2 regions of the Bacillus sp. BACIII genome follow, and region 1 is predicted to be linked to the other one. Evidence: riboswitches for the same ligand, from Rfam matches in the RefSeq annotation. Region 1 holds a riboswitch; the other holds the start of a gene.
What was found. Region 1 has a riboswitch for glycine ahead of ACXN9U_RS18505 (amino acid permease). Riboswitches for the same ligand answer to the same signal wherever they lie in the genome.

Region 1 (12,226 bases):
TTCCGGTGCTCAGCACTTCGGCCTTGGAGTTAAAGTGTTTATGGGCGACGAGCTGCATGCCGTAGGAGTTGTATAAGAGCGTGTAGCCGGCGATGCCTGTTGTGGATTGGTAGGCTTTGGAGAAGCCGCCGTCGATGACGATCATTTTTCCGTTTGCCTTGATCGGATCTTCGCCTTCGATTTCTTTTACCGGTGTATGGCCGTTGATGATATGGCCATGATCCGGGTTGAGCCCGAATTCCTTCAGGATGTTTCGGCAGGCTGCCTCGTCTTCACGCAAATAGTAATACGGGTTTTTCTTTTCTTTATGCGTTTCCTTCTCTTTGATGAAATACCGCTCAAAGGTGGTCATGGCGCGTTTTCCGAAGAGGGAGGAATACTCGCCTGTCCATAAGTACCAGACCATATCTGTCGCCAGGTCATCAGTTTCTTCCGGATGAGCAAACGCTTCCCGTAAGAACCGTTCAAAAACATCTAGCAGCTCACGGCCCGCATAAGCTTTATCCTCAATCATCATCGTTTCCATATTGCCGTTTTCGTCAACAGGAATACAGCCGTGAATCAACAGGTTGCCGTTATATTTTAAATACAGGCTGCCTTTTTTCATCATAAAATTCATATGGCGGCCCAGCTTTTCGGAGTGCTGGACAGAAAACAGCAGCTTGTCCATGACTTCTGCTTCTTCTTCTAATAGCTGATCGGGCTGTTTGGGATTCACCGTCGCAAAGCAGGTGTTTTCCAGTTGATACGTTTTTCCGTTCAGCGTGATTTCATTGCGGTCATAATCAATCTTTTCCAGTAACAGCCGTTCTTCCATATTAAAGTTCGGCCGTCTCTTAATAATCGGGCTCTCAAGCTTGAATTGGATCATCGCGATCGCCTGATGGATTTTTGTGATTTGCTTAATCTCATCTTCCGGTCTGTTTTCAGTTGCTTTCGGGCGGAAAGCCGGGTTATCATCATAATATTTTTCGGCAAGGTTCAATAGCGGTCTCAGATTGATGCCGTAGACATCTTCAATAATGTCCAGGTTGTCATAGCGGGCACAGATACGGATAATATTGGCCAGACATACTTTCGAACCGGCATAGGCGCCTATCCAGAGAACATCGTGATTCCCCCATTGAATATCCACTGAATGATAGTTGATCAGTTCTTCCATAATCCTGTCCGGCTGCGGTCCGCGGTCATAAATATCGCCGACAACATGCAGATGGTCGACCACCAATCGCTGCACGCTGTAAGCAAGCCCGGTGATCAGCTTATCAGCTTGGCCGAGCGCGATGATCTGTTCTATGATTTCGGAGTAATATTGTTCTTTGTTGGCGGCTTGTTCTGTTTTGTACAGCAGCTCTTCGGAAATATAAGCAAATTGGGCAGGCAGCGCTTTGCGCAATTTGGAGCGGGTGTACTTGGAAGAACAATATGAAACGAGCTTAATCATCCGATGAATCGTTTCTTTATACCACTCGTTTAATGCCTCTTTCGTATCAAAGTCATGTTTGATCAGCTTCAGTTTGTCCTCCGGATAATAGACCAAAGCCGCCAGTTCATCAATTTCTCTATCGTAAATGACGCCGCTGAAAATATCGCGGATCTTCTCTTTTACTCTTCCTGAACCGTTCCGCAGCACGTGCTGGAATGCCTGATACTCTCCGTGCAGATCACTGACGAAATGCTCGGTTCCTTTCGGCAGGTTCAGTATCGCTTTCAGATTAATGATCTCTGTGACCACTTTTTCTTCACAATCGTATTTTTGTGCGAGCAGATCTAAATATTTGGTTTCCAATCTCGTCCATCCCCTTTTTATTTACGAGCCATTGCATGATAAGGTGAATTTAAAGTATGACATGATGTTTAAATTATTAGACCTTATATGATAGTACCTCATAAGTCCTTTTTGAGACAAACAAAACAGAAAATACGGCGCTTAAGGCCTCAACATATACCTTCCGCAGACAGCTCATCACCCTGTTGACAAATGATTAAACTTCTATTAAAATAAAAATTTAGCTGATAGTTATTTCTATCGGAAACTTAATACGTAGCAGGCTATGATTGCTGTGGGTCGAACTACAGCAGGAGCGGCTTCTGGAGAGACCGCGGGTTTACCGCGGCGCCGAAGGGTTCACAATCTCAGGCAAAAGGACAGAAGAGTACCGAATATGTATTTGGCATGCTGTTGATTGTCAGCGGCGCAAATATAATTTGATATTCTTATGACCATGAGATTGGAGGGCATCCAATCTCTTTTTTTATTGGCTTTATTTTCTCGTCGTTCATCAAAAAGTAAGGAGGAGTCAGGTGTGGAACAGCGAGAGCTAAAGAGGGACTTGTCGAATCGGCACGTGCAGCTGATCGCCATTGGCGGCACGATCGGCACCGGATTGTTTTTAGGGTCCGGTAAGGCGATTCAGCTGGCGGGTCCTTCTATCATCTTTGCGTATTTTATTGTAGGTATTGCGCTTTTTTTCGTCATGCGGGCGCTGGGAGAACTGCTGTTATCTAAAGCGGGGTACCAATCATTAACGGATATTGCCGAGGCGTATTTAGGGCCGCGTGCGGCGTTTGTCACCGGCTGGACTTATTGGTTTTGCTGGATTATGACGGCTATGGCGGATGTGATCGCCGTCGGTGTATATGTGAAATATTGGTTTGACATTCCGCAATGGGTTCCTGCACTTATCTGTTTGCTCATTTTATTAGGGCTTAATCTGTTAACGGTCAAGATTTTTGGAGAGTTGGAGTTTTGGTTCGCCTTAATTAAGGTGATCACGATTCTCGCGTTAATTGTCATCGGTGTGGTTTTGCTGGTGATTGGGTTCAAAACGCATACCGGAACGGTTTCAGCGGCGAATCTGTGGGAGCACGGAGGCTTGTTTCCAAACGGGTTTTCAGGCTTTTTGCTATCGTTCCAGATGGTGATCTTCGCCTATGTCGGTGTGGAATTAGTGGGTGTGTCGGCAGCGGAGACATCAAATCCGAAAAAAAACATTCCGTCCGCTATCAATAAAATTCCATTGCGTATTTTATTTTTCTACGTCGGGGCATTGATCATTCTTTTATGTATTAACCCTTGGACGCAGCTGAATGCGGCGGAAAGTCCTTTTGTGAAGACCTTCAGCTTAGTCGGCATTCCGGTGGCCGCGGGAATCATTAATTTTGTCGTATTAACGTCGGCCGCTTCTGCTTGTAACAGCGGGATGTTTTCTACAAGCCGGATTTTGTATAACTTAAGCAAAACGAAACAGGCGCCGGCCAGTTTCGCGAAGCTGAATAAAAACCATGTGCCGAGCAGCGCGTTATGGGTATCGGTCATTGTGCTGTCAGCGGGCGCTCTTTTAAGCAAATTGATACCGGAAGAAGCGTTTGGCATCGTGACCACCATCAGCGCGATTTGTTTCATTTGGGTGTGGGGCGTGATTCTTGTCTGTCATATCAGATACAGGAAAACCCGCCCGGACTTACACGCAAGCTCGTCTTTCAAGGCGCCGTTCGCGCCGTTTATCAATTACGCCGTGCTGGCGCTGTTTGCCGCCATTCTGGTGATTATGCTGTTTGCGGATGCGACGCGCCCGGCTTTGCTGCTGACGCCGCTGTGGTTTATTGGACTGTTTCTTATCTATCGGGCGAGAGGGAGCAAGACATAAAGGTTATGAAGTAAATGGTCATCAGAGTTTCAAGAAAAAGACAGCGTGCCGCTTGCAGTATGCTGTCTTTTTCTTTCGTTAACCAGGCATATAGGAAACAAGCTATTTGTGCCTTAAAGGGAACGGTGGATAGCGACAAGCCTTATGTATAAAATTAGAGAGTCAACAACTAAAAAAGACTCGAATCATTTTGTTAAAAGAAAAAGTATGCCTCCCAAAATACAAATTAAAAAAAAGAAAATTGATGAGTCAGTAAAAGACTTTCTTTGCAATTCAAATAACCCCTTTCTAATTTGAGGAAAAAAGCAATAGATATAAATGGGAATATATTGATATTTTAACAAGGATAATGTTAACATTATTTACCCTTAAAATTCAAATGGAGCATCTGCAAAACTATGAGGAAAAGCATGTGTTGGCGGAGCAAACCCTAACTGATAACATAAAAAGCCGCCATTCATATGGCGGCTTTTTACATTAATTCCGGATCAAATAATCAAATGCGCCTAAAGCGGCAGTTGCACCTGATCCCATTGAGATAATGATTTGGTTGTACGGGCCGTCTGTGCAGTCCCCTGCGGCGAATAGGCCGGGAACGCTTGTTGCGCCGCTCTTATCGACGATGATTTCGCCGATGCGGTTGCGTTCGACGGTTTCGTCTAACCATTCTGTATTAGGCACGAGACCGATTTGGACGAAAACACCTTGAAGTTCAACGTGTTTTTCTTCGCCTGTTTCACGATCAACGAACGTAATGCCGTTTACGTTTTGGTCGCCTGTGATTTCTTTCGTTTGTGCATTTTTGTGCACAGTGACGTTTGGCAGGCTGTAAAGACGTTTTTGCAGGACTTCGTCTGCTTTCAGCTCCGGCGCGAACTCCAGCACAGTCACGTGATTGACGATACCTGCAAGGTCAATCGCCGCTTCGATTCCGGAGTTTCCGCCGCCGATAACGGCTACGTCTTTGCCTTCAAACAATGGTCCGTCACAGTGCGGGCAGTATGCAACACCTTTGTTTTTGAACTCTTGCTCACCAGGTACGTTGACATTGCGCCAGCGGGCACCTGTTGACAGGATCACTGTTTTACTTTTCAGTACAGCGCCGTTTTCAAGTTCAAGTTCGAAGAGGTCTTTTTTCTCAAGGCGTTTCGCGCGCTGAAGGTTCATGACGTCAATATCATAATCTTTCACGTGCTCTTCAAGGCTTGCAGCGAGCTTCGGTCCTTCAGTCGCTTTGACGCTGATGAAGTTTTCGATGCTCATGGTGTCGAGTACCTGGCCGCCGAAGCGTTCAGCGACGACACCGGTGCGGATGCCTTTACGCGCCGTGTAGATCGCCGCGCTTGCGCCGGCAGGTCCGCCGCCGACAACAAGAACGTCAAACGGCTCTTTGTCGGCAAACTCAGACGCATCTGCGCCGCTGCCCATTTTCGCGAGAATCTCTTCGATGGTCATACGGCCGCTTCCGAAAGATTCACCGTTTAAGAAAACAGTCGGAACAGCCATAATGTTTTTGCTTTCTACTTCTTCTTTGAATGCCGCGCCGTCAATCATTGTATGAGTGATATTCGGGTTGAGCACGCTCATCATGTTTAATGCTTGGACGACATCAGGGCAGTTGTGGCATGTCAGGCTGATATAAGACTCAAAGCGGTATTCTCCGCTGATGTTCTTAATCTGGTCAATGACCTTTTGATCAGCCTTAGGCGCTCTGCCGCTGACTTGAAGCAATGCCAGCACTAATGATGTAAATTCGTGGCCGAGAGGAACACCGGCGAATGTAACGCCTGTGTCTTCTCCGGTACGATTAACGCTGAAGCTCGGTGTTCTGTTTAATTCAGTTTTTTCAACTGAAATTTTAGATGACATGGAAGCCAGTTCGTCAACGAGAGCCAGCAAGTCCTTAGAAGTGTCATCATCACCGGCGCTTACTTTGAGAACAATGTCGTTCTCAATTAGCTGCATGTATTGATTTAATTGTGCTTTGATATTTGCATCAAGTACCAATTGAATGCACTCCTTAGATTTTACCTACCAAATCAAGGCTAGGTGTAAGTGTTTCGCCGCCTTCTTCCCATTTAGCCGGGCAGACTTCACCTGGGTTTTGACGAACGTATTGAGCTGCTTTTACTTTGTTTACAAGGTTGCTTGCGTCACGGCCGATACCGCCTGCATTGATTTCAACTGTTTGGATGACGCCATCAGGATCGATGATGAATGTTCCGCGGTCAGCAAGACCAGTTTCTTCGTCAAGAACGTCGAAGTTGCGGGAGATCGTTTGAGATGGGTCACCGATCATTGCGTAAGTGATTTTGCCGATTTTTTCAGAGCTGTCATGCCAGCCTTTGTGTACGAAATGAGTATCTGTAGAAACAGAGTATACTTCAACGCCTAATTCTTTCAGTGCAGCGTATTGTCCTTGAAGATCTTCAAGCTCAGTCGGGCAAACGAAAGAGAAATCTGCTGGGTAGAAGCAGAAAACGCTCCATTGACCTTTCAAATCTTCGTTTGTTACATCGATGAATTCACCGTTTTTGAAAGCTTTTGCTTCGAATGGCAGTACTTCTTTTCCGATTAAAGACATAATATCTTCCTCCTGAAATGTGATTTTAAAATATATTAAAAAGACAAAGCATTCACTTTATCTTTCAATAATAATTCTAATTATATATAGATTATTAAATAACATTTATTTTTTGTCAAGCTATATGAGGTATTATTTTCTGCTTTTTTTGCTTTAAACGTTAAAAATCGCTTGGTATAAGCGGTTTGGCGCTGTTTATCATGTTTAGCGCCAGGCGAAAGGGGGATTCTCAATTGGTGAAACGAAATGGTGGGAAATCAACCCCTCTATATGGCAGTATAAACCAAAGGGGGTATGATCATGCAAATAAATAACATTACTTTGTACAGTTGTGCTTTAGAGGAGACGAAAGACTTCTATGTAAGGGTGTTGGGTTTTTCTTTAGCGGATCAGTCCGATGATTCGTTTACAATCAGGGCGGGAGAAAGCAAATTGGAATTCAGGCGCACCGATTCTCAATCTCATCCGACGTATCATTTCGCGTTTAACATTCCGAATAATCGTTTTGATGAGGCGAAGGCATGGATGAAGGATAAAGTCGTTTTTCAAACGGAAGATGGCGAGGATGAGGTGTATTTCTCTCATATACATGCGCGTTCCTTTTATTTCAAAGATCCGTCCAACAATGTGGCGGAATTCATCGCGAGAGACACGTCACCGGCAAGCGCGGAACGTTTTTCGATTGAGTCCGTCCTGAATATCGGCGAGGTGAATCTGACGGCTGCCGAGGTGGTATCGACGGGGAAGGAGCTGCAGCATTTCGGTATACCGGTGAGAGACGGCGCGCCTCTTAAGGAGAACGGGTTTCATTTTATGGGTGATTACAATGATGGGGCGTTTTTGCTTTTAGGGCGGAACGGGCGCCGCTGGATTTTTTCTGATCAGCATGCGGAGTTTCATCCGCTGTCTGTCATTGTGAACGGGACGATCCGCATTGAGGCTGACGGAAAAGGCGGCATTGACATCAAGCGGGCGCAGCCGTCATAAAAAAGCCCGGGCTCAAAAGGCCCGGACTTAAGGACATTATTTATAAACAACCCGGGTGCTGCACATGATGTCGTGCAGCGCTTTTTTCTCTCCGAAGGCACCCATAATGAAACCGATATAAAGAATGACCTTAGATATGATATAAGCGAAAGCGCGTCCGAAGGCCTGGCCGATGGAAATGCGTCCGCCATCTTCATTGACGACCTTAAGGCCGAGCAATGCTTTTCCCAGTGTCCCCTGCATCTTTGAGGCCGTGAGCAGGCTGAAATATAAGATACTGATCACAAAAGAGCTCACAAGAATCGGGATGACGCCGAACACCAGAAAAGAGATGTTAAACTGATTTTCGGTCATGAAGGGGTCAGCCGCCGCAACGCCTGCCGCAAATAAAAAAGTGACTGCAAATTGAATGATAAAAATCGGAATTCCTATGATGATCTGATCAATGACGTAAGCCAGAAACCGAATCCAAAATCCTGCCGGTCTTTCCATGTATCTTTTTCTCTCCCTTGCTTTAATCTGCCATATTATAAGTAATCATGCCGGATTTTGCAACGGAGCTTAAGCTTCTGCGAGCGGCCTCTTTCCCCATGCTAAGCGTCCCATGATCAGTCCAAAAGCCAGAAGGGCAAATATGATGCCGCACCACATCAGCTGATGGATTCCCAAATGTGAAATAAACCAGCCTCCCGCCGCCGTTCCGATGGTGATGCCGAGGTTGGAAAAGGAGACAAACAGGCTGTTGCCGAATTCGGGGGCCTCCTTTGCTTCCGCAGTAAGCCAAGTCTGACTCACAATGAGCCCGCCGGAATGAACGGCGCCCCATACGAAGACAAGGACGGCCATCGGTGCGAAAGACGCCCCAAACCCGTATATGAGCAAGTAGGCGGCTGTATAAAGAAGCGGAAACAGGATGACGGTCTTTTTCATATTTTTGTATAACAAAGCGCCGAAGACGAAATTCCCGGCTATCATAATCACCCCGAAGCTCATCAGCATGAAGCTGACCCATGTGCCGTTCATATGCGACACACGTCCGAGGTACTCCGCAAAATAGCTGTAGACAGAAAACATGGCCGCAAAGAGACAGGTGACGGCAGCGATATTAAGCCACAAGGCCGGTTTGCGAAGGATGCCGAGCTGGCTTCTGAAAGACATTTTTTCTGTGACCGCCATGGATGGCAAAAAGAGAAGAATGCCCGTGAACGCGATGAGACTGACAATCGCGCCGAATAGGAAGGCTGATTCAAGGGAGAGACGCTCAGCCAGATAGGACGTGAAAGGGACGCCGAACGCAAAGCCGGCGGTGATGCCTGAAAATACTTTCGTTACGGCTTTTCCGGATTGGGCGGCGGGAACAAGGCGGGCCGCGGCCGCAAGCGCTACAGAAAAGAACACGGGGTGGCATAAGGCCGGAATGATCCGAAACGCAAGCATGACACTGAAATGCGCCGTATACGCGTAGACCGCATTAGAAACGGCAAACATCAGCACCGCCAAAAGCAGAATGTATTTCCGGTTTATACCTGAAGCAAGCAAGGTCAAAAACGGTCCCGACACAGCGACGATGAATGCGAAAATACTGACAAGCCACCCCGCTTTTGAAGCGGTCATTTGAAATCTGTCCGCCACTTGCGGAAGAACCCCGATGATGCCCATCTCGGTCGTAATAATCCCGAAAACCCCTAGGGCCAAAAAAAGAATGAAGATGGAACTGCTTTTTTTCATTGTTATGTATACCTCCTTTTATAACTACATATACAGAAAAATAGATATGTTAGAACGAAAAAAGCCCTCCTTTCATGGTTATAGCTGGTGCTGAACATAGTCAGCAAAGGCTTTAATTTGTTTTTCGTTCCTTCTGTAATAGGTCCACTTTCCGATTCGTTCAGATTCCAGCAGGCCGGCTTTTTGCATGGTCAGCAGGTAGCTGGAGATGACGGACTGCGCAAGCCCCGACTTTGCCTGAATATCACCGACGCAAATTCCGGTGCGGAAACTGAGGCCCTGCTCAAGATAAGGCCTTTCATCAAAATGGTCCTCCGGGTGTTTAAGCCATGTCATAATATCACTTCGTGTTTTGTTAGATAACGCTTTATGAATCAATATCGGTTCCATAACGTTTATTATATCTATTTTTCTGGATTTGTAAATTCGTTTTTTAACGAAATGCTTCTCAAAATAAGTAAAAACCGTGTTAAAATATAACATATTATCAGATTACCGGTAAAAAATCCGGGTATTTATCAGGAGGATATTCACTTGAATCAAAAGAAAAAAGGTACGATCGCGGTGACCTTGCTTTCCGCTCTGATGTTTTGTCTGTTGCCGGTCATCGTCTCGCTTTCTCCGCTTGCAGAAACGGGGCCGAACGCGAATCGTTTTAACTCCGCAGGCATGTGGGCCGCCGTCGGTCAGATCCTTGTGATATATGCGGTCCCGTTCATTATGTATGTTCTCGGTGTTCGTGTCATGAAAATCATCATGGCCGTTTTTTGCGGAATCGGGCTTATCATATGCGCGGCTGTCTTGTTGGTGGCGCTATTGGCCGCCATTTCCTTAGGGCAGGAGCTGTCTCTTTATTACGGTCCTCTCGCATGGTCAGGCGCGGCTTTTATCGTCAATGTGATATGGTACATTGCCGCGTTTCGTTCCTCTCCGAAACATCAGCAGCAGGCTATGTGACATTTGTTCTATAAATCTGCCGAAAATACAAATATTTCATAGGATGATTATGGTATGATTATAGCGGTATAGCAGTTTTTAATAGAAACGGGAGGAACTGACATTGAAAAAAAAGACGGCTTCACTTCGAATGAAAACATTAGCAGCCGGCGCTGCGGTTGCTGCGGCTTTATCTGTGGGAGCGGTTTCTGATCTGCCGGGGGCAAAATGGCTGCATCCGGCGGCTGCTCAAGCTGCGGAAACGGTATTTAAACAAAATCATGCGGCATCCGGTTTCTTGACGGGACGGTATGACGCGCAGGCCATGTCTCCGACGATGTTCAACTGGTCAAGAGAAAGCCGGTTTACAAGCACTGCCGATGGCGCATTAAAATGGGAAAAGAATGTTCCGGCCAATCCTCAAAACGGTGCGGGAGCCGCGGTTGACGGGGACGGCACCGTATTTATTCAATCAAAAGACGGGAAGCTGACGGCATATCATCCGGACGGTTCTGTGAAATGGGTGACGGAAAACCTCGGGACAACCTATACGCTGACTCCGGTGCTCGGAACAAACGGTGTCATTTATCTTCCTTCTCACGATAAAAAACTGTATTTCATCGACAAAGAAACCGGAAACATTTTAACTTCAGTTCCGCTGAGCGCAGCGCCGAGTTCTGATGCGGCTATCGGATCTGACGGCACGCTGTATGTGTCGACGCTGGATAACTATATCTATGCGATTAAACCGACGTCGCCTTCGACATGGACGCAAAAGTGGAAGTTTAAAACAAACGGCGTGGTCGGCTCTGCTCCCGTGTTAGCGTCAAACGGCACGCTGTATACGGCAACGTACAATAATATCTTTTATGCGATCAATTCCGGAACGGGCCAAGTGAAATGGTCAAAATCGACGTCCAACGGATTTAAAGGCTATCCGGTTATTGACAGAGACGGCACCGTTTACGCCGGAAACCAAGACGGCAGCTTATACGCCTATACATCAACGGGTGCTGTAAAATGGACGTTCCCGTTAAACGGTTTCTCCAGTTCTTCATTAGCGATTGACCATAACGGCAATGTGTATATCGGTTCCGGAAGCGGCGAACTGTTTTCCATCAGCAAAACCGGTAATATGAACTGGTCTTTCTATACGGACGGGCCTGTGAGAACGGCGCCGCTGATTGATGCAGACGGCAATGTGTACTTCGGCTCTGACGATAAAAACGTCTATGCGGTTGACGCTGACGGTAATGAAAAATGGCGCTATCAAACAGACAGCAATGTCATTTCCTCCCCGGTTCTGGCTGAAGACGGCACGCTTTACGTCGGCACTTTTACGAAACTGCTCGCATTCGGGGCAACAAAATAATAAAAAAAGAATCCGCGTCATCTGCGCGGATTCTTTTTTTATTTAGAGGCTTGAATAAATACGCCTTTTTCATGAGAAAATTCTTTAAAGCCGTACACACCGTGATATGAACCGATTCCGCTCGTATTAACGCCGCCGAACGGAAGGTTAACGTCAGTGAAATGAACGACGACATCATTGATAGAAGCGTTGCCGGACGTCGTGTGCTGCAGAACATAATCGATCAGCTCCTGATTACGGCTGAATACATATAAGGCAAGCGGCTTGTCCCGGTCAGTGATGTAATCAACGGCTTCACTGATATCTTCGTAATTCATAATCGGCAGAATCGGTGCGAAAATCTCCTCCTGCATAATCTTCATATCGGGCGTGACGTTTGTCAGCACGGTCGGAGAAATCGTGCGGTCATGTGCATCGAATACGCCGCCGAAGGCCGTTTTCGCCCCTTTCTCAATGGCATCATCATATAGAGCTTTGACACGGTTAAAGTTGCGCTCATTGACAATCTGCGTGAATTTATTGCGGTCAACCGTATGATCATCCTCCATAAAACCTGCATTGACAATGGTTTGCAGGAGATCTGTAAAGGTGTCCTGTACATCTTCCTTCATAAGGAGATAGTCAGGAGCGATACATGTTTGTCCCGCATTGACAAATTTGCCGACGGCGATTTTTTTCGCCGCGTCCATTAAATCATAGCCGCTGTCAATGATCGTCGGGCTTTTTCCGCCAAGCTCAAGCGTGACGGACGACAAGTGCTTCGCCGCTGCCGTCATGACGATTTTGCCGACATTCGTGCTGCCGGTGAAGAAAATGTGGTCAAACGGCTGGTCGAGCAGTTCTGTCGCGACATCAACCTCACCTTCAAAAATGGCGACTTCTTCTTCATGAAATGCCTCGCGAATGACTGTCGCGGCAATATGGCTCGTCTCCATCGTAAAATCAGACAGCTTCACAATCGCGCTGTTG
Region 2 (12,226 bases), 710 kb from region 1:
AGCATACAGCATAAAGGCTGTGAAGGACTGCAGAATATGGTGAAAGCCCAAGTGACGGCGTACGAAATCGACCATGAAGGAAAAATGCCGGATATGAAAGACTTACAATCAGAGGGATATATCAAAAAGAATACAGCCTGTCCGAATGGAAAACAGATCTTAATTAGCGGCGGGGAAGTTACAGTTGAACAATAACAGGCTGACAGAAAGCGGATTCACCCTTCTTGAAAGCCTGATTGTGTTAAGCCTGGCGTCCGTTCTGCTGACGGTCTTGTTCACGGCGCTTCCGCCGGTTTATACCCATCTGGCCGTTCGGCAAAAAACAGAACAGCTCCAAAAAGATATTCAGCTTGTTCAGGAAACGGCTGTCGCAGAGCATAAAAGAACAAAAATCATTTTTCTCCCCAAAGAGCATAAATACAAGTTCCAGTCAGCCGGAAAGGCTGTCGAGCGTTCATTTGATTCGCTTCATATTACACTTATGACCTTGCCGGAGAGCCTTGAATTTAATGAAAAAGGCCATCCGAATTCCGGCGGAAAGATTCAATTGAAGCACGCAGGGGTCACTTATGAAATAACAGTTTACCTAGGGAGCGGAAATGTCCATGCAGAACGGAAATAAAGGGTTCTCTACTATTGAAACACTATCAGCAATGGCCATTTGGCTGTTTCTTATGATTTCTATCGTTCCGGTCTGGACGGACCTGCTGACGGATAATCTGAAAACAGAGGAACGCCAAAAAGCGCGCCAGCTTCTCCAGGAACGCATCAGCGCTTATATGATGTCCGGAAAAAAGCAGCCGTCTCCCGGTGTGACGTGGAAGGAGGAAGGTGATTATTACAAAGTCTGTGCGGCTGTCCGCGGCGAAAAAGAAATGTGTCTCAGCATTCTCAAAACAGACTGGCTTTACGCTTCTTAATGTTTTGTTTTCCTTGGCAGTCTGTCTCTTCTTATCAAGCACCCTGAGCCCGATTTTACATTTGTTTTTATCCGGCCAAAGCGATAACGGCGGAATAGACAGCCGGGAGTATCATATTGCCGTTCAGCAGATTATGAATGAATGTAAACAGGCCGAGACTGTAAAGCCGGCGGACGGCGGACAGGCATTAAGCTGCCGGAAAGCAGGAGGCGAAGAAGTGCGTTTTGAAATCTACCATACGATGATAAGGAAAAGAGTGAACGGAAAAGGCCACGTGCCGATCCTGCATCATGCGGCATCTTTAACGGCTGGTGTGAAAAACGGCCTGCTTTTATTAGAGATCTCAAGCGATACAGGTAAAAAGAATCAGGCAGCCATTCCGGTTTACAGCTCTTTAAAAGGTGATTAAATGTACAAATCTGACGGGTTTATATATCCCGCGGTTCTGTTTGTTTCTGCCGCGGTTTTACTTGTCATCAGCTATACTTCATCTGATTTCATCACCCGAAAAACCTTTGCAAAAGAGGCCGGGGAGTACTGGATCGGTGAGAACCTGCTTCAAAACGGCGCGCTGCTGTCAAGCCGTCATGTGATACAGGGACAAAAGGGCCGAACCGGTACACATCGTTTTCCATACGGAACCGTTTCCTTTCAGATCACCGAAAGCGGTAAGCGGGAAACGGTTCAGGTTACAATTCAGGCGGAAACAGCGTCAGGGACGAGACGGGAGGTTCACCTTTTGTTCAATCAGAAGAAGAAACAGCTGATTCAATGGACAGAAGTATAAAAAAGAGGCGGCGGGACAACACTTCATAGTAAAGACAGCAATATGAGGTGAGAGCCGTGAAAACAAACGATTATGTAAAATATATGACTGAGCAATTCGTTAAATATTTCGATACGCCGAAACAGGAACGGAAAGAGCGAAAAGAAGTGCGGAAAGAAAAGAAAGTGCCGGCTTCCCAGCACTGGTTCGGAATATTGCCGTATAGTTTTAAGCTGTGGATGCAGCGGAAAAAATAAAGTGTAACACACGAAAGGTCCTCCTGATACAGGAGGGCCTTTATTGGTATTCCTCAATGACGGCAATTTTATTTACTTTTTGGCTGTAGGGATTAAAAGAAATCGTAACAAACACACCAAATTCTTTAGCGCCTTCCCGCAATGTCAGGTGGTATTGTTTTACTGCTTCATCTGTTCTTTTACGGTCCCACACCTTTTGAATAAATAACGTTTGCGCGAGCGGATATCTTTTTTTAGCTTCTTTTTCCGCGATTTTTTCCCATTTTGATTTATGGTGAACAGCATAATAAGGCGCCGCTTCCGCCTGATCCATTCCTGAAACCCCGAAAACAAGAAGAGAAAGGCAAATCAGACTTTGTTTGATCATCATTCTTCGTCCCTTCGCTGTATATGATTTCCAATTTGTTCTGGACACTTCATTATTTTCTCACATTTTATTAGAAAAAATTCCAAAAAGGTGTGTAATTTGGAGCAAAACGATGTTTTTAAAAGATTATATTCTTAAAAACGAACAATTTGACCGTTTTTGACATTTTTCAAGATGATAAACCTTGATTATACTTTGTTTGTGCAGTTCTTTAAAAAGAACGATTGTTATATTTATTAACAGTTTTACAGGGGGTAAGGCATGTTCCGATTGTTGCGAGTGGAGAAAAGCGGTAAGGGGAGATGGAGGATCATGCTGTTTTTGCGGCTTTCATTCATTTTCTGTCTGTCCGTGACGATATGTGCTCAGTTTACGGGTGACACGAGTTCCTCCTTTAATGATGTGAAAAGCTTCAGTCTTCCGGTTCAAACGTGCGGAGATTTTCGATATACCGATGACAATTGCCGTTATGACGAACGCTGGGATCAAAGTGATTTACATATAACAAATCAAACTGATACGTCGGGCGCCGTGTGTGCGCCGCTTCAACTCTATGCTGAGCTGGAGAATAGGGGAAAAGAGCGGACTGTTTCTGACTGGAAATGGGAACTTCATAAAATCGCCTCTCAGCAACAGCCTCTGCAAAACGGGAATGTTGTGGACAAAGGGCTTATTACTGATAAAAAAAGCAAAACGATTTATAAAATTGAGTCAAAGCGGACCCTGCAGCCAGGCATATACGCATTCAAGGTTTACAAGCCTGAAGGGTATCCTGCGGATGATGAAAAGTATGAGTGGTCAAAACCGATGAAGCTTGTCAAATGCCGGGAACAGGCGACCGTTTCCGATCTAAAGAAAACGGAGAAAGAGCCGGCTGAGCCGGTAAAAGAAAGCGGGGAAGAACATGAAAAGAACGCTGAAACTGATCAGTAATATTTTGTATGCCGTCATTTTCAGTTTGATTATTGTGCTGACCTTAACGGTGATCTCGACCCGGGCTTCCGGCGGTGAGCCGGCCATCTTCGGCTATACGCTTAAATCCGTGCTGTCGGGTTCAATGGACCCGGAATTTAAGACGGGTTCGCTCATAGCGGTAAAGAAAATTACTGACGTGAATGATTTAAAAAAAGGCGATGTCATCACTTTTACACAAAATGACGGATCAGCCGTAACACACAGAATTATCGGGATCACAAAAAAGGGCGGGCACCTGATGTTTGAGACAAAAGGAGACCATAATGCCGCTCCGGATGCCGCTCCTGTTCAAGCTGAAAACGTGGTGGCTCAGTATACGGGATATCAGCTTCCGTATGCGGGATATGTCATACATTTGGCAAGCCAGCCGATCGGAACGGCGATTCTGCTAATCGTTCCCGGCGTCATGCTTTTGATTTACTCAATAACTGTTATTGTCAGCGCTCTCCGCGATATCGAGCGGAAGACGAAAGCGCTGGAAGAACATGCGAAAAACGGGACGATGTCCACATGAATACGGTTGCAACCTGGCGACAGGATTTGATAACAAAAAAGAAAAAGTAGGGGGAATACAAACATGGGTATGAAAAAGAAATTAAGCTTGGGCGTTGCCTCAGCCGCACTCGGTTTAGCATTAGTGGGAGGAGGCACATGGGCCGCATTTAATGATGTGAAGTCGACGGACGCCACATTTGCGTCAGGAACGCTTGATTTATCGGCTAAAGAACAATCAGCCAATGTCAATTTGTCAAACTTAAAACCAGGTGATAAATTGACGAAAGATTTTGAATTCAGGAATAATGGCTCACTTGCCATTAAAGAAGTGCTGATGGCTTTGAATTTTACTGACTTCAAAGGAGCGAAAAAAGGAAACGAATCTGCGGAAGATTTCCTCAGCCAGTTTGAAATTACGGTTCTGACAGTCGGCAAAGAAGGCGGCAACGGCTATCCTAAAAATATCATTTTGAAGGCAGCCAGCCTGAAAGACTTATACTTAATGTCAACAAAACAGGATAAAGCAGCCGCCGAAGCGATCAGCAAACACATTGATCCGAAATTCCTGAGCGAGAGCGGAAAAGTCAATGTAGCAACCATTAATGGCAAGACGGCGCCTGAGTATGACGGAGTTCCGAAAACGCCTGTTGATTATGATCAGGTGCGGATGGAAATCCAATTTAAAAATGATACTGCAAAAGGTGCGGACGGACTGAGTGTCCAAAACAAATTCCAGGGCAATGCGATTTCTCTTCAATTCTCTTTTGAAGCGACGCAATGGAACGGCTTGACCATTACAAAAGATCATACGGATAAAGACGGTTACGTGAAGGAAAACGAAAAGGCTCACAGTGAGGATAAAAACTAATCCGAACGGCGGGCAGATAAAAGAGGAGTTGTGCACATATGGCGGCACTACTCCTCTTTTTGCGATTTTCTCCATTTTTGATAATCTAAAAATTCACGAAATTGTTTTTTTGATACCCCGGATGTCATCGCATCACGAACTAATTTCTCCCATTCACTATCTAATTGACCATCGTATTCGGTTTCATGTTTTTCATCAAGTAAAGTATGAACCGAGACGTCCAGAACAGCGGAGACTTTTTCTAGAAATTGAATGGAGGGGTTCGTCTGTAAATTTCGTTCTATTGAGCTTAAATAAGACTTCGCTACCCCAGCTTTTTCAGCTAGTTCTGATAGTGAGTAGCCTTTTTCTTTTCGGTATTGTTTAATACGCTGGCCAATCAATGTCATCACCTTCCTTGTGATATTATAGCACATTCAGAAAGGATTTACGGTATGACTTCTGGCGGCCTGGATATGTTGAGAAGACTTTTTATGCGAATGCAGGTATTTGCGTATTTCTTCCAGGCTGATATTTGCTTTTTGAGCTTCTAATATCAGCTCAACCCATTCCTTATCTAATTGCGAAAATTCCATTTTTGCATTTTTCATGCATTTTCTCCTCCTAAAATACTTGTTTATGTATTTCAGCCAATCCGCCCATGACCTTATCTTTACATGTCTGGAAGTGATTCATCGCATGCGAAACGCCAGAAATTTTTTCTGTATACTTTTATTATAATATAGAATTTCTAGAAAAAACGGGAAAGGTGTCGAATGGATAACGCTTATCCAGAAAAATTACTTTGCAGGAAAAATAAACCGCCATTTTCGATCTGAATGTGGATTTTCGGCTGATATAAGGCTTTCAGCGCTTGTTTTTCCAAGTGGTATTCCTCAGGTTTTTCCTCTGTCTGCTCGTAAAACTGATCGAGCAGCCTGAGATCCTTCTTCCATCTGGCGACCGCGCTGTCGGCCCAGTCTGACGGTTCTTTTGCGGCAGCGTTTTTTAAGTAATGCTCCATCCTTTTAATCCCGCTTTCCGGCTTAATCATCGGCGATATGGTAAAGCAATAGTCTGATATTTGTGATGTCATCGGCAGCGGTGCAAGCTTCTGCTGAAATCCTTCAACGATTGTTCCAGAAACAAGATGCAGGCCTAAAGACAAAAGTCTGTCTTTTTTCATGTCGGATTGGTATGAAATCACTACATTTAATCCAAGCCAGGGCTGAAGCGGCACTCTGGCTCCGGCTGATACAATTTTCTCATATATTCTTGTAAATCTCCCATTTTGTTTAACTGCTTGAAAGATTTGAAAGAGGCGCGGGGCTCCAAAGTAAATAAACTCGCCGTCCATATCCTCCGGAGCCGTTTCTTTATCAGTGATGAACGTGATCTTCATCGGGTTTGGTTCGCCGCCCGTTTTTTCACGCCAATGCCAATAAAACGGGCGGTTCATAATTTGTTTGTCCATCTCGACCGTCAACTGAACCGTCATAAAACCCGGCCCGTGTTCAGTAATCGGGCAGTGGTTCGCTTCAAAAAAGCGCAGTAAAAATTGGTGAACCTCCTGCTGTCTCATGTCGCGCTTCCTCCTTTTAAATTAAGAGCCTTTTTTTCTGGCGGGTTTTTCCGTACCGTACGATAAGAAAGAGGTAAGGTTGTCCATTTTGATCCGCATTTCTTCCACTGTCAGCGAGTGGCATAAAATATCATGTAAATGATCTTCAAAATTGCTCACTTTGATTTTTGTTAAAATGTCATCTAGTTCTCCGACGACATTTTCAAATAAATGAATTTTGTCATACAAGAGTTTTAAGATATGCTCTTCCACCGTATGTTTTGTCGCCATATTGTAGATGTGGACATCTCTTTCCTGACCGAGTCTGTGAATCCTACCGATTCTTTGTTCAAGCCGCATCGGGTTCCACGGAAGGTCATAGTTGATAATATGGTTGCAAAATTGCAGGTTGATTCCTTCCCCTCCGGCTTCTGTAGCGATCAGGACCTGCACTTTGCCGCGGAAGAGATCCTTCATCCAGTCTTTTTTCCCGCGCTTAAATCCGCCTCTGAACGGAACGGAGCTTATGCCGTTCTGCTGGAGGAACCATTGCAGGTAAATCTGTGTCGCCCGATACTCAGTAAAAATAATGACCTTGTCATTAATCTTTTTAATCAAGTCAACAACTTGAATCGCTTTTGAGTTTTGCGTGACTTGATTGATGCGGTCCATTAAATTGGCAATCGTCTGTTCATCGAAAGCGGGCGCTTGTTTGTCTTTTTGATCAAGCATTTTTTTAAGCGTCATATACACGGCTTCCCTGCTTGAACAGCACTCCCGTTGCAGCGTCATAATGGAAAATGCGCTTGCGGGCTTTTCCGTGCCGTTTTTCAGTGCGTTAATGTCATCGTAGAGCGCCTGTTCCGTCGGTGAAAAGGTGATCGGCACTGTTTCCACGTGGCGCTTCGTCCATGTAAGCCCCGTGTCGCTCCGTGTGTTGCGGATCATCACTTTATTGACGAGCTCTTTTAAATGCTCATGAGCGTCAATCCCGTCCTTTTGATTGAACGTTTCTTGAAATCCGCTTTCATTTCCTAAGTGGCCGGGTTTTAACAGTGACACTAAATTGAAAATTTCTTCGATCCGGTTTTGAATCGGGGTCGCCGTCAGAAGCAGGCAATATTTCTTCACAAGACTTCTCGCAAATTCATAATTTTTCGTTTTGCTGTTTTTGAGCTTATGCGCTTCGTCAATAATGACGAGATCATACGGAATCGAAAGCACAATGTCCTTGTGTGGCGAGCGTTTTGCCGTATCAATAGAAGAAACGACGATATCGCACTGTTCCCACACATAGCTTTTCTTCTGTTCAACAGCGGGTATTAAAAACTTCTCCTGAAGCTCTTTCACCCACTGGGAAACGAGTGATGCCGGCACAAGAATCAGGATTTTTTTGGCCAGCCCGCGAATCATGTATTCTTTTAAAATCAGTCCCGCTTCGACCGTTTTTCCGAGCCCCACTTCATCAGCCAAAATCGCTTTGCCATTCATTTTTTCAACGACTTTCTGCGCGACTTCAAGCTGATGGGGAAGCGGAGTGAAATCGGGCAGGTATAAAGGAGCCCTCAACCCTTCGAATTCAGGAATGGCAAGGGTCTGCTGGACTTCAGCCGACAGTTTGTACATCTCCCAATTTGACCAGGGACCGTCGGTTTTCAGCCGCTCAGAAAACTCTCCCGGCCAGTTTGCATCAAATATGATCTCTGCTGTCATATGTAACAAAACCGCCTTTCTTTTAAAAAACTGATTTATCATCATTTTTGTTGCCGGACGTATGTGAGGGTGGTAGGATATAAGTAATCATTTCACCTAAGATATTGCTTTAGTATGTCCATAACAATTGGTAAATATGAGCGAATGACAGCAAGGGGAGAGACTCGGACGAAAAATGTGCATCCGGGCGCCGAAGGAGCAAACTGCGGAGTGAATCTCTCAGGCAAAAGAACTCTTGCTCGACGCAACTCTGGAGAGTGTCTGCGGTTTGAAGCAGCAGACCACCAAAGGGGACGTCTTTATGATGTTTTCATAAAGTAAACTTTCAGGTGCCGGGACAGAGAAACCTTCATTTTCATGAGGTGTTTCTCTGTCCTTTTTTATATGTCTTTACAATGCGCCAATGACTGAAGGGGGAAGATGATGCTGAAACGAACACCGCTTTATGACGTTTATAAAGAATACGGCGGAAAAACGATTGATTTTGGAGGATGGGAGCTGCCGGTTCAATTTTCTTCTATTAAAGAGGAGCATGAAGCCGTCCGCACAAAGGGGGGTCTGTTTGATGTATCCCATATGGGAGAAGTCGAAGTCTCCGGTAAAGACGCCCTGTCTTTTCTGCAAAAAATGATGACAAATGACGTTGCCGATTTAAATCCGGGAAGCGCGCTCTATACCGCCATGTGTTATCCTGACGGCGGTACGGTCGATGATTTGCTGATCTATCAGAAAAGCGAGAGCTGCTATCTGCTTGTGATTAACGCGTCCAATATTGAAAAAGATATCGCTTGGCTGACAGAACACGCGGAAGGGGATGTCACGCTGACGAATCAGTCTGACGGGATTTCACTGCTAGCCGTTCAGGGGCCGAATGCTCAGGCAGTTCTTGCGAAGCTGACTGAATGTGATGTGTCGTCCTTAAAACCGTTTACGTTTATTGATGGAGCTGACGTTGCCGGCCGCCAAGTTCTGCTTTCAAGAACAGGCTATACCGGTGAAGACGGGTTTGAGTTATATTGCCGCAATGAAGACGCGGTGCATCTGTTTAAGGAGATTCTTACAGCGGGAGAGAATGAAGGAATCGTTCCGTGCGGTCTCGGTGCGCGTGATACGCTGAGATTTGAAGCGAAGCTCGCTTTATACGGTCAGGAATTGACGAAAGACATTACGCCGATTGAAGCCGGAATCGGATTTGCCGTAAAACACAAGAAAGATTCCGATTTTTTCGGGAAGTCTGTATTGAGTGAACAGAAAGAAAAAGGAGCACCGCGTAAGCTGGTCGGGCTTGAGATGATTGAAAAGGGAATTCCGAGACACGGTTACGCCGTGAAAAAAGACGGTGCTCTGATCGGGGAAGTCACGACAGGCACACAATCTCCGACTTTAAAGAAAAATATCGGCCTTGCCTTAATCAAAACGGAATTCAGTGAAATCGGAACGGAAGTCGAAGTGGAAATCCGCAAAAAAACGGTAAAAGCAAAGATTGTCCGCACACCGTTTTATAAACGCCCAAAACAGAGCTGAAAAAGGAGAGTCATATGAAGCATCGATATTTGCCCGCGACAGAACAGGATAAAAAAGAAATGCTGAAAGCCATCGGCGCAGATTCAATTGATGAACTGTTTGCCGATATTCCGGAAGATGTGAGGTTTCAAAAAGACTACCAAATTAAAAAAGCAAAATCAGAAACAGAGCTGACGAGAGAGCTGACAAAGCTTGCGGCGAAAAATAAGGACGCTGTTACATATGCATCTTTTCTGGGGGCAGGAGTGTACGATCACTATCAGCCGGTTATCGTCGATCATGTGATTTCCCGGTCAGAGTTCTACACGGCGTATACGCCTTACCAGCCTGAAATTTCACAAGGAGAGCTGCAGGCGATTTTTGAATTTCAAACGATGATTTGCGAATTAACAGGTATGGATATTGCAAACTCCTCCATGTACGACGGGGGAACGGCGCTGGCAGAAGCGGCGATGCTTGCGTCAGGACATACGAAAAAGAAAAAAATCGTCATTTCCGCCGCCGTGCATCCGGAATCACGGGATGTTCTGAAAACATACGCAAAAGGCCAATATATTGAAGTTGTAGAGGTGCCTGCAAAAAACGGCGTCACAGACCTTGACGCATTAGAACATGCCGTCTGTGATGAAACGGCCGCCGTAATCGTCCAGTATCCGAACTTCTTCGGACAAATTGAGCCGTTAAAGGACATTGAGCCGCTCGCACATAAAGGGAACAGCCAGCTGATTGTTTCTTCTAACCCGCTTGCCCTCGGTATTTTGACTCCGCCCGGAGCATACGGAGCTGATATCGTCGTCGGGGACGCGCAGCCTTTCGGCATACCTGCGGCGTTCGGCGGCCCGCACTGCGGCTATTTTGCAGTAACGAAAAAACTGATGAGAAAGGTGCCGGGCCGGCTTGTCGGCCAAACGGAGGATGAAAACGGGCGGAGAGGTTTTGTTCTCACCCTTCAGGCACGCGAGCAGCATATCAGAAGAGACAAAGCCACCTCTAACATCTGCTCAAACCAGGCGCTGAATGCGTTAGCAGCTTCAGTCGCGATGACGGCGCTCGGAAAAAACGGCGTCAAAGACATGGCACGCCAAAATATACTGAAAGCCGATTATGCGAGACGCCAAGCGGAAAAAGCCGGCTTGCACGTAGCATTCGACGGCCCGATGTTTAATGAATTTGCCGTCAGGCTGAACCTCCCCGTCAAAGAAGCAAACCGGCAGCTCCTGCAAGACGGATTCATCGGCGGATATGACTTAGGCCTTGCGTATCCGGAATTGAATCAGCATATGCTCATTGCCGTCACAGAGCTGAGAACAAAAGAAGAGATCGATTCGCTTATTGCGGGATTGGGGGATCAACATGAATAATCAAGATCAGGCGCTTATTTTTGAAATGTCCCGCGAAGGGCGTATCGGTTACAGCCTTCCGGAGCTTGATGTGCCGGAAACAGAGCTTGAGAGCCTTCTTCCCGGTGACTGCATCCGCGATGAAGACGCAAAGCTGCCGGAAGTATCAGAGCTTGATATTATGCGGCATTATACCGCTCTTTCCAGAAGAAACCACGGAGTTGATTCAGGTTTTTATCCGCTCGGCTCCTGTACGATGAAATACAATCCGAAATTAAATGAAAAAGTTGCCCGGTTCCCAGGCTTTTCCGCCATTCATCCGCTTCAGGACGAGGACACGGTTCAGGGGGCGCTTGAGCTTTTATACGATTTAAGCGGACATTTGGAGGAAATTACGGGCATGGACGAAGTGACGCTGCAGCCTGCCGCGGGGGCTCACGGCGAATGGACCGGCCTGATGATGATCCGCGCCTATCATGAAGCGCGCAGGGACTTCGGACGGACGAAGGTCATTGTCCCTGATTCAGCCCACGGCACGAATCCGGCATCCGCTACGGTCGCCGGTTTTGAAACGATTACCGTCAAGTCGAATGAACACGGACTGGTTGACATTGAAGATCTGAAAAGAGCGGTCAATGAAGAAACAGCAGCGCTGATGCTGACGAATCCGAACACCCTCGGATTATTCGAGGAAAACATTACGGAAATGGCTGAAATCGTCCATCAGGCCGGCGGAAAACTTTACTATGACGGAGCGAATTTAAATGCCGTTTTAAGTAAAGCAAGACCGGGAGATATGGGATTTGACGTCGTTCACCTTAATCTGCATAAAACATTTACCGGGCCGCACGGCGGGGGAGGACCGGGTTCGGGGCCGGTCGGAGTAAAAAAAGAATTCATTCCGTATCTGCCGAAACCCGTTCTCACGAAAAAAGAGGGCCGTTTGACTTTTGACGATGACCGCCCGCAATCGATCGGGCGCGTAAAGCCTTATTACGGCAACTTCGGCATTAATGTCAGAGCCTACACGTATATCCGTTCCATGGGGCCTGACGGCTTAAAAGCTGTGACCGAAAACGCGGTTTTAAATGCAAATTATATGATGAGAAAACTCGCGCCTTATTATGATCTCCCGTATGACCGTCATTGCAAGCATGAATTTGTGTTATCGGGAAGAAGGCAGAAAAAGCTCGGCGTAAGAACGCTTGATATTGCCAAACGGCTTTTAGATTTCGGCTATCATCCGCCGACTGTGTATTTCCCGCTGAATGTTGAAGAAAGCATCATGATCGAACCGACGGAAACGGAATCCAAGGAAACGCTTGATGCGTTTATAGATGCGATGATTCAAATTGCGCGGGAGGCGGAGGAATCGCCTGAAATCGTTCAGGAGGCGCCGCATACCACGGTTGTCAAAAGAATGGATGAAACCAAGGCCGCAAGAAAGCCGGTTTTAAAATA

Region 2: linked by a shared signal. The riboswitch ahead of gcvT (glycine cleavage system aminomethyltransferase GcvT) and the one ahead of ACXN9U_RS18505 (amino acid permease) in region 1 are both predicted to bind glycine.

What each region holds. Positions count from the first base shown of each region.
Region 1 covers NZ_CM174437.1:3,746,186-3,758,411, reverse strand. Annotated here, with positions in the region: gene fbp (fructose-1,6-bisphosphatase) at 1-1,789, opposite strand, end outside; glycine riboswitch at 2,082-2,162, shown strand; gene ACXN9U_RS18505 (amino acid permease) at 2,307-3,650, shown strand; gene ahpF (alkyl hydroperoxide reductase subunit F) at 4,128-5,657, opposite strand; gene ahpC (alkyl hydroperoxide reductase subunit C) at 5,671-6,234, opposite strand; gene ACXN9U_RS18490 (VOC family protein) at 6,535-7,221, shown strand; gene ACXN9U_RS18485 (RDD family protein) at 7,258-7,713, opposite strand; gene ACXN9U_RS18480 (MFS transporter) at 7,783-8,949, opposite strand; gene ACXN9U_RS18475 (ArsR/SmtB family transcription factor) at 9,028-9,339, opposite strand; gene ACXN9U_RS18470 (DUF5391 family protein) at 9,484-9,906, shown strand; gene ACXN9U_RS18465 (PQQ-binding-like beta-propeller repeat protein) at 10,037-11,257, shown strand; gene ACXN9U_RS18460 (aldehyde dehydrogenase family protein) at 11,296-12,226, opposite strand, start outside.
Region 2 covers NZ_CM174437.1:567,515-579,740, forward strand. Annotated here, with positions in the region: gene comGC (competence type IV pilus major pilin ComGC) at 1-195, shown strand, start outside; gene comGD (competence type IV pilus minor pilin ComGD) at 185-622, shown strand; gene comGE (competence type IV pilus minor pilin ComGE) at 606-920, shown strand; gene comGF (competence type IV pilus minor pilin ComGF) at 832-1,329, shown strand; gene comGG (competence type IV pilus minor pilin ComGG) at 1,330-1,707, shown strand; gene ACXN9U_RS03105 (YqzE family protein) at 1,764-1,943, shown strand; gene ACXN9U_RS03110 (DUF3889 domain-containing protein) at 1,984-2,313, opposite strand; gene tapA (amyloid fiber anchoring/assembly protein TapA) at 2,572-3,243, shown strand; gene sipW (signal peptidase I SipW) at 3,215-3,799, shown strand; gene tasA (biofilm matrix protein TasA) at 3,863-4,648, shown strand; gene sinR (transcriptional regulator SinR) at 4,696-5,031, opposite strand; gene sinI (anti-repressor SinI) at 5,065-5,238, opposite strand; gene ACXN9U_RS03140 (YqhG family protein) at 5,415-6,209, opposite strand; gene ACXN9U_RS03145 (DEAD/DEAH box helicase) at 6,231-7,901, opposite strand; glycine riboswitch at 8,046-8,146, shown strand; gene gcvT (glycine cleavage system aminomethyltransferase GcvT) at 8,325-9,425, shown strand; gene gcvPA (aminomethyl-transferring glycine dehydrogenase subunit GcvPA) at 9,440-10,786, shown strand; gene gcvPB (aminomethyl-transferring glycine dehydrogenase subunit GcvPB) at 10,779-12,226, shown strand, end outside.